One region of the Pseudogracilibacillus sp. ICA-222130 genome, then DNA from elsewhere that is predicted to be linked to it. Evidence: a T-box and tRNA genes for the amino acid it is inferred to sense, from the RefSeq annotation. Region 1 holds a T-box; the other holds one or more tRNA genes.
What was found. A T-box is a leader RNA that pairs with one kind of tRNA and senses whether it is charged. The one in region 1 lies ahead of tyrS (tyrosine--tRNA ligase), so its partner is inferred to be a tRNA-Tyr.
Positions count from the first base shown of each region.

Region 2: it encodes a tRNA-Tyr, which carries the amino acid that the T-box ahead of tyrS (tyrosine--tRNA ligase) is inferred to sense. The anticodon was not compared.

Region 1 covers NZ_JBBKBG010000017.1:20,351-25,430, forward strand. Annotated here, with positions in the region: gene WKT09_RS08265 (transglycosylase domain-containing protein) at 1-2,291, opposite strand, end outside; T-box leader at 2,438-2,653, shown strand; gene tyrS (tyrosine--tRNA ligase) at 2,703-3,971, shown strand; gene WKT09_RS08275 (hypothetical protein) at 4,057-4,317, shown strand; gene WKT09_RS08280 (DNA polymerase IV) at 4,354-5,080, opposite strand, start outside.
Region 2 covers NZ_JBBKBG010000014.1:28,948-34,027, reverse strand. Annotated here, with positions in the region: gene WKT09_RS07560 (glycine betaine ABC transporter substrate-binding protein) at 257-1,147, shown strand; gene WKT09_RS07555 (transcription repressor NadR) at 1,336-1,866, shown strand; gene fabI (enoyl-ACP reductase FabI) at 1,906-2,682, opposite strand; tRNA gene WKT09_RS07545 (tRNA-Glu) at 3,000-3,074, shown strand; tRNA gene WKT09_RS07540 (tRNA-Thr) at 3,079-3,151, shown strand; tRNA gene WKT09_RS07535 (tRNA-Tyr) at 3,174-3,258, shown strand; tRNA gene WKT09_RS07530 (tRNA-Gln) at 3,266-3,340, shown strand; gene WKT09_RS07525 (hydroxymethylglutaryl-CoA reductase, degradative) at 3,586-4,875, shown strand; gene mvk (mevalonate kinase) at 4,893-5,080, shown strand, end outside.

The DNA of each region.
Region 1 (5,080 bases):
ATTTTCGTCATCGATGTAGAGCCACCGCCTACTAAACTATTATCTGTTTTACTCGGAACATATTTACTATTAAATATGTCTGAACGAACGAGTCCTGCTTTTGAACATAAATCTGATGGTGCATCACCAGATGTTGCACAGAAGCTGCTACTTACAATGCCTTCCGGTTGTTCATGTTTTTTGGAAGGGGCCATTAATTCAGGCTTTACATCTGAAACTGCGTTTATTAAGTTGACCCATAATTGTTGTGTTCGTTGACTATAACTTAATCCTCCACAATCGGAACAATTATAAATCGAACTAGGGGTATTATATCCTAACCAAACACCCATCGTAACGTTAGGGTTTGTTCCAATAAACCAAGCATCATGATAATCTTGTGACGTACCAGATTTACCTGCCCAGTCGACCCCACCATGTTTGAGGCGACTAGGGACATAAGCTCCTGTACCTTGACTTACAACGTCACGCATAATATCAATCATTAAATATGCGGTTTGTTTAGAGAAAACTTTTACAGGTTCTGGCTCGTGTTCATAAATGGTATTACCATCTGAGTCGACAATTTTTTCAATCATATATGCTTCGACGAACTTTCCACCATTACTGAATGTTGTAAAAGCATTCGTATTTTGTTCTACTGTCACGTTATTCGATCCAAGACCGATAGAAGGGTCTTGTTCTAATTCTTCCGTTAACGGAATGTTCATTTTCTTTAAAAATTTATCTGCTGGGTTTTGCCCTAAAATACTTTTGTACACTTCAATGGTTGATACGTTATAGGAGTATGTGACAGCTTCACGAGCGGTCACAAGTCCATTATATGCGCCACCATAGTTGTTTGGTGCATATCCTTGGTGTCCAGGGATATCGGCAATCACTGTACCCGGCTGCGCAGCACCTAACTCCATTGCTGGTCCGAATACAGCGACAGGTTTAAACGTACTACCTGCAGGACGTCCAGTCGTTCCATATCCGGTCGCATAGTTTACTTCTTTTTCACCGGCTTTAAAGTTACGACCTGGTACAAATCCTAGTACTCTACCAGTCTTGTTTTCAATAATTTCAGCACCGGTTTCTACTTGTTCTACTTCACCAGTTTTTGGCACGGTTCGGTCTGGACCGTAATATGGATATTCTTTTGCTACTTTTTGCATCGCGTCAAATACATCTTTATCAATGGTGGAATGAATTTCATATCCATTCATTCGTAAGGCGCGGTCAGCTAACATATCATATTGTTCTTTTAATTCATCGCTTTCTTCTATTTCTTCTAATGTATATCCATCTTCTTCCGCTAACATTTCCATAATGATTGTTTTTGCACGTTTTTCAATTTCTAAAACGACGGCTGGATATTTTTCAATAGAAGATGGCGCCTTCTTCGTAAAATCCTTCGTAATATCATAATCAATTGCTTTCTTATACTCCTCGTCTGTAATAAAGCCTGCATGCTTCATTCGACTTAAAACAGTTTTCATTCTGTTTAATCCTAGCTTTAATCCGTCCTTATCTTTTATATCTCCGTTTTGTTTAAATGGTGTATAAGCATAAGGGTTTTTCGGAATACCAGCTAAAAATGCTGCCTGTGGTAAGGATAATTCTTCTGCTTTTACACCGAAGACTCCTTTTGCAGCGGTTTGAATACCAGCAATATTATCCCCTGAAGCATTTCGACCGTATGGAATAATATTTAAATAAGCTTCTAATATTTGTTCCTTTTCAAAGAAATTTTCTAAACGCATGGCGAGTAAAATTTCCTTCGCTTTTCGGTCAAATGATACTTCATTCGTTAAAATTTGGTTTTTGATAATTTGCTGTGTTAGTGTACTACCACCAGTTTTCGTATCTGAATTGGATACCTCTTGGAATATTGCACGGACGATTGCTTTAGGTACAACACCATTATGGTCATAAAACAATTCATCCTCTGTTGCGATCACAGCATTCGTCAATGTTTCAGCTACATTTTCAAGCTTTACTTCTTCCCGGTGTAAGTCAGAGCGGATATCACCAATTAATTTATTATCGGCAAAATACACTTTGGATGTTTCTTCATAATTATAGATTTTCTTTTCCATTTCTTCATAAGACCGGATTGGTTCGTCTTTTACGAGCGAGGCAAAATAACCTGCACCAACTCCTCCAGCGAAGAAAACACCCATGACACCGACGATGATAAAGAAAAGAATAACATTCCAAACGACATCATATGTAATACGGGATGTTCTTTGGATGGATCCTTTTTGCCACCAATCTTTTACTTTATCGGTTATATTTTTAAAGTTCATGTATGTTACCTCCTAAATTCAACTTCTTATTATATCATACATTTTCGGATATTTGCGGTAGACTTTGTAATTTTTTCAGGGAAATTGCATGCTTATGGCTTGCTATTTATTTATATATGTTGTTACAATATTAATCAATTACATATAAATTTGCAATGAATGGCCGAAGTAGTCGATGAAATCACTGTATAGAGAGCTAACGGTTGGTGGAAGTTAGTCATATTTGATTGGACGAATTACAGTCAGGAGCATTCTTGTCAGAAGACGGTGAAGTCACCGATACGAACGCCAAGTGATACATGAATCTAAGTAATTTATGTATAACAAGGGTGGTACCGCGAACAACAAGCTTCGTCCCTTTTTTGGGATGGGGCTTTTTTATTTTAATTTATTTATGGAGTGTGAATGATGGTGGACATTTTACAAGATTTACAAGCAAGAGGGCTTGTACAACAAACGACAGATGAGGCAGGTTTAAAAAAACATTTAGAGGAAAATCAAGTGACATTATATTGCGGGTTTGACCCGACTGCAGATAGTTTGCATATCGGTCATTTGCTCCCGGTTACGTTATTAAAAAGATTCCAACTTGCTGGTCACCGTCCAATTGCATTAATTGGTGGAGGAACTGGAATGATTGGGGATCCAAGTGGTCGTAATGAAGAAAGATCCTTAAATACGACAGAAACAGTACATTATTTCGCAAATAGTTTACGTAATCAATTAGCGACCATGTTAAATTTTGATGAAGGAGACAATGCTGCGGTAGCACGTAATAACCATGATTGGTTATCTAATTTAACATTTATTGAATTTTTACGAGATGTTGGAAAACATTTTACCGTAAACTACATGTTAGCAAAAGATGCGGTAGCTTCTCGAATTGAACACGGTATTTCTTACACGGAGTTCAGTTATATGTTAATGCAGTCATATGACTACATGAAACTGTACGAAGAAGAAGGGTGTTCCTTACAAATTGGTGGAAGTGACCAGTGGGGAAACATTACGGCTGGAATGGAGTATATTCGCCGTACGCGAGAAGATGGAGAGGTAGCAGACGTATTTGGTTTAACGGTTCCATTAATTACGAAAGCTGACGGCACGAAATTCGGTAAAACAGCTGGTGGTGCTATTTGGTTAGACCCTGAAAAAACGAGCCCGTATGAGTTTTACCAGTTCTGGTACAATACAGATGACCGAGACGTTATTAAATTCATTAATTATTTCACATTCTTAAGCCGTGAAGAGATAGAAGAAATCGAAAAGGCGACAGAAGCAGATCCGGGTGCGCGTGTTGCTCAAAAGCGTTTAGCAGAAGAGATGACGACATTCGTTCACGGAAAGGAAGCATTAGATCAAGCAATTAAAATTTCTGAAGCATTATTTAGCGGGGATGTAAAACAGTTAACGAAACATGAAATTGAACAAGGGTTCAAAGATGTACCGACATATGTAGCAGAAAAATCGGATATCGGGTTAATCGATTTATTAGTAGCAGCAAAAATTTCACCATCGAAACGTCAAGCACGTGAGGACATTACAAATGGGGCAATTTATGTAAATGGAGATAGAAATCAAAATTTAGATCATACTGTGACGAGTGCAGATCGTTTAGAAGATACGTTTACTATCATCCGACGCGGTCGAAAAAAATATTTCCTCGTTCACTTTCAATAAGAAATAGCATAGGATAAAACGGTACTAGTGGAGGGCGCTTCTTAGTACCGTTTTTTCGTGTGTGGTGGGGAGAGGTTGTGCGAAGTTGCAAGAATATGATGTGAAGTTGCAAGAATACGTTGTGAAGTTGCAAGAATGCCGTGCGGAGTTGCAAGAATATGATGTGAAGTTGCAAGAATACCGTACGAAGTTGCAAGAATGCGATGCGAAGTTGCAAGAATCCTGTGCGAAGTTGCAAGAATGCCGTGCGAAGTTGCAAGAATATGATGCGGAGTTGCAAGAATGCCCACCGAAGTTACAAGCATCCCCATCAAATTGCAGGAACTTCTGTAAATCCTCTATTTAAATAAAGGTAATGTATATAAAAAAAAGGGCGCAAAGATTACGCCCAATGTCCGCCAATTTTTTTACTACGTTCTAATGTAATACCAGCATTTGTGTAGCTAGATGCACGTAAGATAGCGGTGGATCCATATTTTGCACGAATATTATCCATCACATATCCAATATCTTTTTGTTTTGATCGTTCATAAAATAAATCTAATTGTGTTTCCATATCCAAAACTAAATTTGTTAAGGTCACTGAAACACGACGAATATAACTATGCCCATCGTAAAAATGTTCGAAAAGTTGCACACAAACTTGATACATTTCTAATGTAATATTCGTTGGGGAAGCGATTGTTTTGGAGCGATAAAAGCCACCATTTGTCATTTGGTCATATCCTATTCCAAGATGAATCGTCCTTCCCGCCATACGATCTGTGCGGGCACGGCGACATGCTTCCTCACAAAGTTCCAACATACAGACGAGCGTTTCTTCCTTCGTGTAATTACGCAATAAAGAAATACCATGTCCATAACTATCTTGTTTAGTTTTAATGAAATCCCCAAAAACAGGACTTATATCAATTCCCCATGCATGCCAATATAATTGCTCTCCCATAATGCCAAAATGTTTTTTTAATGTCGGTAAGGATGATTGAGCAATTTGACCAAGAGTTGTAATGCCAAGATGATACAGTCGTTTTTTTAATTTTGATCCAATTCCCCAAATTTTTTCGACCTTTGCAGGCCATAATTTTTCTTGTACTTCTTCATACGTGCAA
Region 2 (5,080 bases), on a different contig from region 1:
AACCGTACCATGTTAATTATTTAGAATATTATATCCATTTTAAGTGCATAATAAAATAGAAGTATTCTTATGAAAATATAAGATAATAGATTGTTTTATACGCTGAATCCGCTCTCAATCACGATGTTGTTGTATTATGCTCAAATTCTGTGTTTGTGAATCGTGTAAAGGAACGTTAACATTATTTATGGACATAGATTCTTTTGTGCACAGAAGAAATTGTCGTCAAGAAAATCATGAGGAGAATACATAGCATATGAGCAAATTTAAATATCATATAATGACTGTCACAATTATCGCGTTAATCATTCTCGCAGGTTGTGGAAATGAAAATGAAGCCGAGTCTTCAGATGTTAGTAAGGAAATGGATTATACAATTACTGGTTTGGAACCTGGTGCAGGCCAAACAGAAACTAATGAGATAGCAATTGAAACGTATGATAATTTAGAAGGGTGGACCCAAGATTTATCCTCAACAGGTGCCATGTTATCTGCATTAGATGAAGCGATAAAAGCGGAAAAGCCAATTATTATTACCGCTTGGTCTCCACATTATATGTTTGCAAAATGGGACATTAAATATTTAGAGGACCCTGAAGGCGTATATGGAGAAGAAGAGGATGTAATCACAATTGTAAGAGAAGGATTACAAAAGGATGCCCCAGAGGCATATGAAATATTAGATCGTATCACGTTTGAGTTGGAAGATGTTGAAAATGCATTGCTAGATGCTCAAGAGTTAGAAATGGATGAAGTAGCAGATAAATGGGTAGAGGAAAATAAAGATACCATCGCTAATTGGACAGAAGGATTGGATGAAGTATCAGGAGAGTCGTTTGAATTAGTTACAACGCCTTGGGACGATGCATTGTTCTCAGGAAATGTAGCTAAAAAGGTATTAACGGACTTTGGATATGATGTGGAACTAACGCCCGTAGATCCTGCTGTTTTATTTGAAGCTATTGCTACAGGAGAATCTGACGCTTCTTTATCTCCTTGGGTTAGCCAAACACATGGAGAGTTGTATGAACAGTATGAAGGAGAATTTGAAGATTTAGGTCCGAATTTAACAGGAGCTAAAATAGGTTTAGCTGTACCTAGCTATATGGAAATTGATTCATTAACTGATTTAAAACCTAAAAAATAGAAGAGGAAAAAGAGTCTAAATGATGTACCGAACGGACAGAGTTACATTTATTATTTATCTGTTTAGGTGTATATCATGATAGACTCTTTTTTTACTTATATGAAACAAACTAAATTGGATGCACATGTTAATAACATTCTTCGATCTGGTTATTTTCATGTATAATAAAAGATACTGAGGTGATACAAATGTCAGAAAAGATGTCTGGTGAAAAAAGACGTACATTTATCGTAAATCAATTGAAAAGGACGAAAAAGGCTTATACAGGTAGACAATTAGCTGAAATGACGAATGTAAGTAGGCAAGTGATCGTTACAGATATTGCCTTATTAAGAACAGCGGATGAACCAATTATTGCAACGAACCGAGGGTATATGTATTTACAGGAAAATGAACAGGAAACATTTAAAAAAGTGGTTGCTTGTCAACATCGCCCAGAAGATACAGCAGACGAACTAAACATTATAGTAGATAATGGTGTGAAAGTGTTAAATGTGATAGTCGAACATCCGATTTATGGTGAAATGACAGGTAGTTTGCAAATTGAAAGTAGATTTGATGTGAAACGATTTATCGAAGCGTTACAGGAAGAACAGTCGACTCTTTTATCTGTTTTAACTGATGGGATTCATTTACATACACTAGAAGCAGACACAGAAGAAAAATTGGAAGTGGCGATTCATGCATTACGTCATGCGGGATATTTATACGAAGCATAATAGAAAAGGGGTAAACGAAAATGTTTACCCCTTTGTTCACTATAATCCCATAATATGATATCCAGAATCTACATGGATAACTTCGCCGGTAATTCCTCTTGATAAATCACTTACTAAGAACATTGTTGCATCTCCTACTTCCTCTTGGTCAACATTTCTACGTAAAGGAGCTCTCTCTTCAATAACAGAGTGGATCTCATTTAAACCGGAAACCCCTTTAGCTGATAATGTACGAATCGGGCCAGCTGAAATAGCATTAACACGGATGTTGTTTTTACCTACATCTTCCGCTAAGTAACGGACACTTGCTTCTAATGAAGCTTTCGCAACTCCCATTACATTATAATTTTTCACAACTCGCTCTGAACCTAAGTATGATTGTGTAACAATACTGCCACCTTCTGTCATATATTTACGTGCCGCATTTGTTACAGTTACTAAAGAATACGCACTAATTTCTTGTGCAAGTATAAATCCATCTCGAGTTGTGTTTGCATATTCACCTTTTAATTCTTCCGAGTTTGCAAACGCAACAGAGTGAATAACACCATGGATTACACCAATTTTTTCTCCAATTTCATCAAAAGCTTGTCCAATACTTTCATCACTTGCAACATCACATGTTACAAGCAAAGCTGGTTGTATGTTATTTTCTTCTAATAATTTTTCTAATTTTTTCTTAGATCGTTCTTGTCTATTGGTAAAAATTAAATTTGCGCCTTCCCGATGTAAGGATTTTGCAATTCCCCATGCGATGCTTCGTTGGTTTGCAACTCCCATTACAACAATGTTCTTTCCATTTAATAAGCCTGACATATAGGCACCTCCATCGAAATATGTACTTTCTATATTATACTTAATAGAAGGAGGGGAACACAATGTAAAAGATAAAAAATATATGAACAGAAGTGGAAAGGAAAGTTTTCAGGAAAATATTCAATTTATTTGACGATTAATCTAATATATACTACTATATGATTGTCCAAGTAATTTCACGAGTTTTTATCATGGAAAAAGTTAAGTTAAAAATTTTTCATCAAAAAGATAGGTAAAATACTTTACAAAAATAGAAATGTTCTCTATAATAAAAAATGTTGACTGTCAAAAAGGCGATGCAACATATACATAAGTAAGGCCCCTTGGTCAAGCGGTTAAGACACCGCCCTTTCACGGCGGTAACACGGGTTCGAGTCCCGTAGGGGTCACCATCATGCCGGCCTAGCTCAATTGGTAGAGCAACTGACTTGTAATCAGTAGGTTGGGGGTTCAAGTCCTCTGGCCGGCATTTTTCTAATGAAAAAAATATTGGAGGGGTAGCGAAGTGGCTAAACGCGGCGGACTGTAAATCCGCTCCCATCGGGTTCGGCAGTTCGAATCTGCCCCCCTCCACCATGGATATTGGGCTATAGCCAAGCGGTAAGGCAACGGATTTTGGTTCCGTCATTCCTAGGTTCGAATCCTAGTAGCCCAGCCAATTATGACAATTATAAGTTATAAATATAGATAAAATAAACAAGGGAGGTTTTTAAACTTACCTTGTTTATTTTTGTTTTGAGGACTTATTTCAATGAATCTTATGAAAATGTATCGTATTTTTTGAAGAAAAAGCAAGATATATAGGAAATTTATAAGTAGTTTTGATATAATGAAATGCAGGATTTGTTCGGAAAATAATAAATGAAGAAAAATGAACATAATTTTTAGTTAAGGGTGAATGAAATGAATATTTCTTCTAGAATTCCTGGTTTTTACAAAATGACTGTAGAGGAACGAAAAGAACATATTAGTACAATATTTCAACTAGATGATGCAGCGAAATCACAGTTGAATGATAGGGTAAATTTGCCGGAAAATATTGCAGACAAAATGATCGAAAATGTTATTGGAACCTTTTCGTTACCTTTAGGATTAGGGTTGAACTTTTTAATTGATGGGAAAGATTATGTCATCCCAATGGCAGTGGAAGAACCATCGATTATCGCTTCAGCTAGTTATATTGCGAAAATTGTACGTGAGGCTGGTGGATTTAAAACAGAAGCGACAGATCGAATTATGATAGGGCAGATTCAGGTCGTCGGCAGTCCGGATTTTGAAAAAGCGAAACAAGCCGTATTAGATCAAAAAGAAATGCTTATTAATGCAGCGAATGATGCGTATCCTAGCTTAGTTGCTCGTGGTGGTGGAGCGGTTGATTTAGATGTTCGTATTATTAATGAAGATGGTTCAAAATATACGAAAATGCTTGTAGTTCATATTTACGTAAATACGTGTGATGCAATGGGAGCAAACATCATTAATACAATGGCAGAATCACTTGCACCTGTTGTGGAGCATTTAACGGAAGGGAAAGTATATTTACGAATTTTATCGAATTTTGCTGATCAATGTTTAGCAAAAGCGACATGTGTTATTCCACCGCATCTGTTAGAAACAGACGGGTTTACAGGAGAAGAAGTACGTGATGGTATCATATTAGCGTATGAATTTGCGGCGTCTGATCCGTATCGTGCGGTCACACATAATAAAGGGATTATGAATGGGATTGACCCTGTTGTCATTGCGACGGGGAATGATTGGCGTGCCATTGAAGCTGGGGCACATGCATATGCCGCAAGAGATGGTCAATATAGTTCGATGACAAAGTGGTCTGTAGATGAAAAGGGCAATCTAGTTGGAGAACTTGAATTACCTATGTCATTAGGAATTGTCGGTGGTGCGAGTCGAGTACATCCAATGGCACAAGTAGTTTACGATATTTTACGTGTGGAATCTGCCGAAGAACTTGCACGTATTATCGTAACGGTTGGACTAGCCCAAAACTTAGGGGCTATTAAAGCTCTTGCGACAGATGGTATTCAAAAAGGACATATGCGTCTTCATTCTCGTTCGGTAGCGGTTGCTGCAGGTGCTACTGGGGAATTAGTAGATGTTATTGCAGAAAAGTTAGTAGAAGCGAAAGAAATACGAGTTGGCTATGCAGAGCAACTACTGGAAGAGTATAAAAAATGAATGTGGAAATGATACTTATGTCAGAAAATAGAGCTATTGGAGTAGCAAGTAGTAAATTAATATTAGTAGGCGAGCATGCTGTTGTTCATGGGCAACCAGCGATTGCTTTGCCATTTCCTTTAATTAAGGTCGAATCGAGTGTACAGGAAATAGAAGGACCAATTCGTTTGGAGAGTGAATTGTATAACGGCCTTTTAGATGAAGC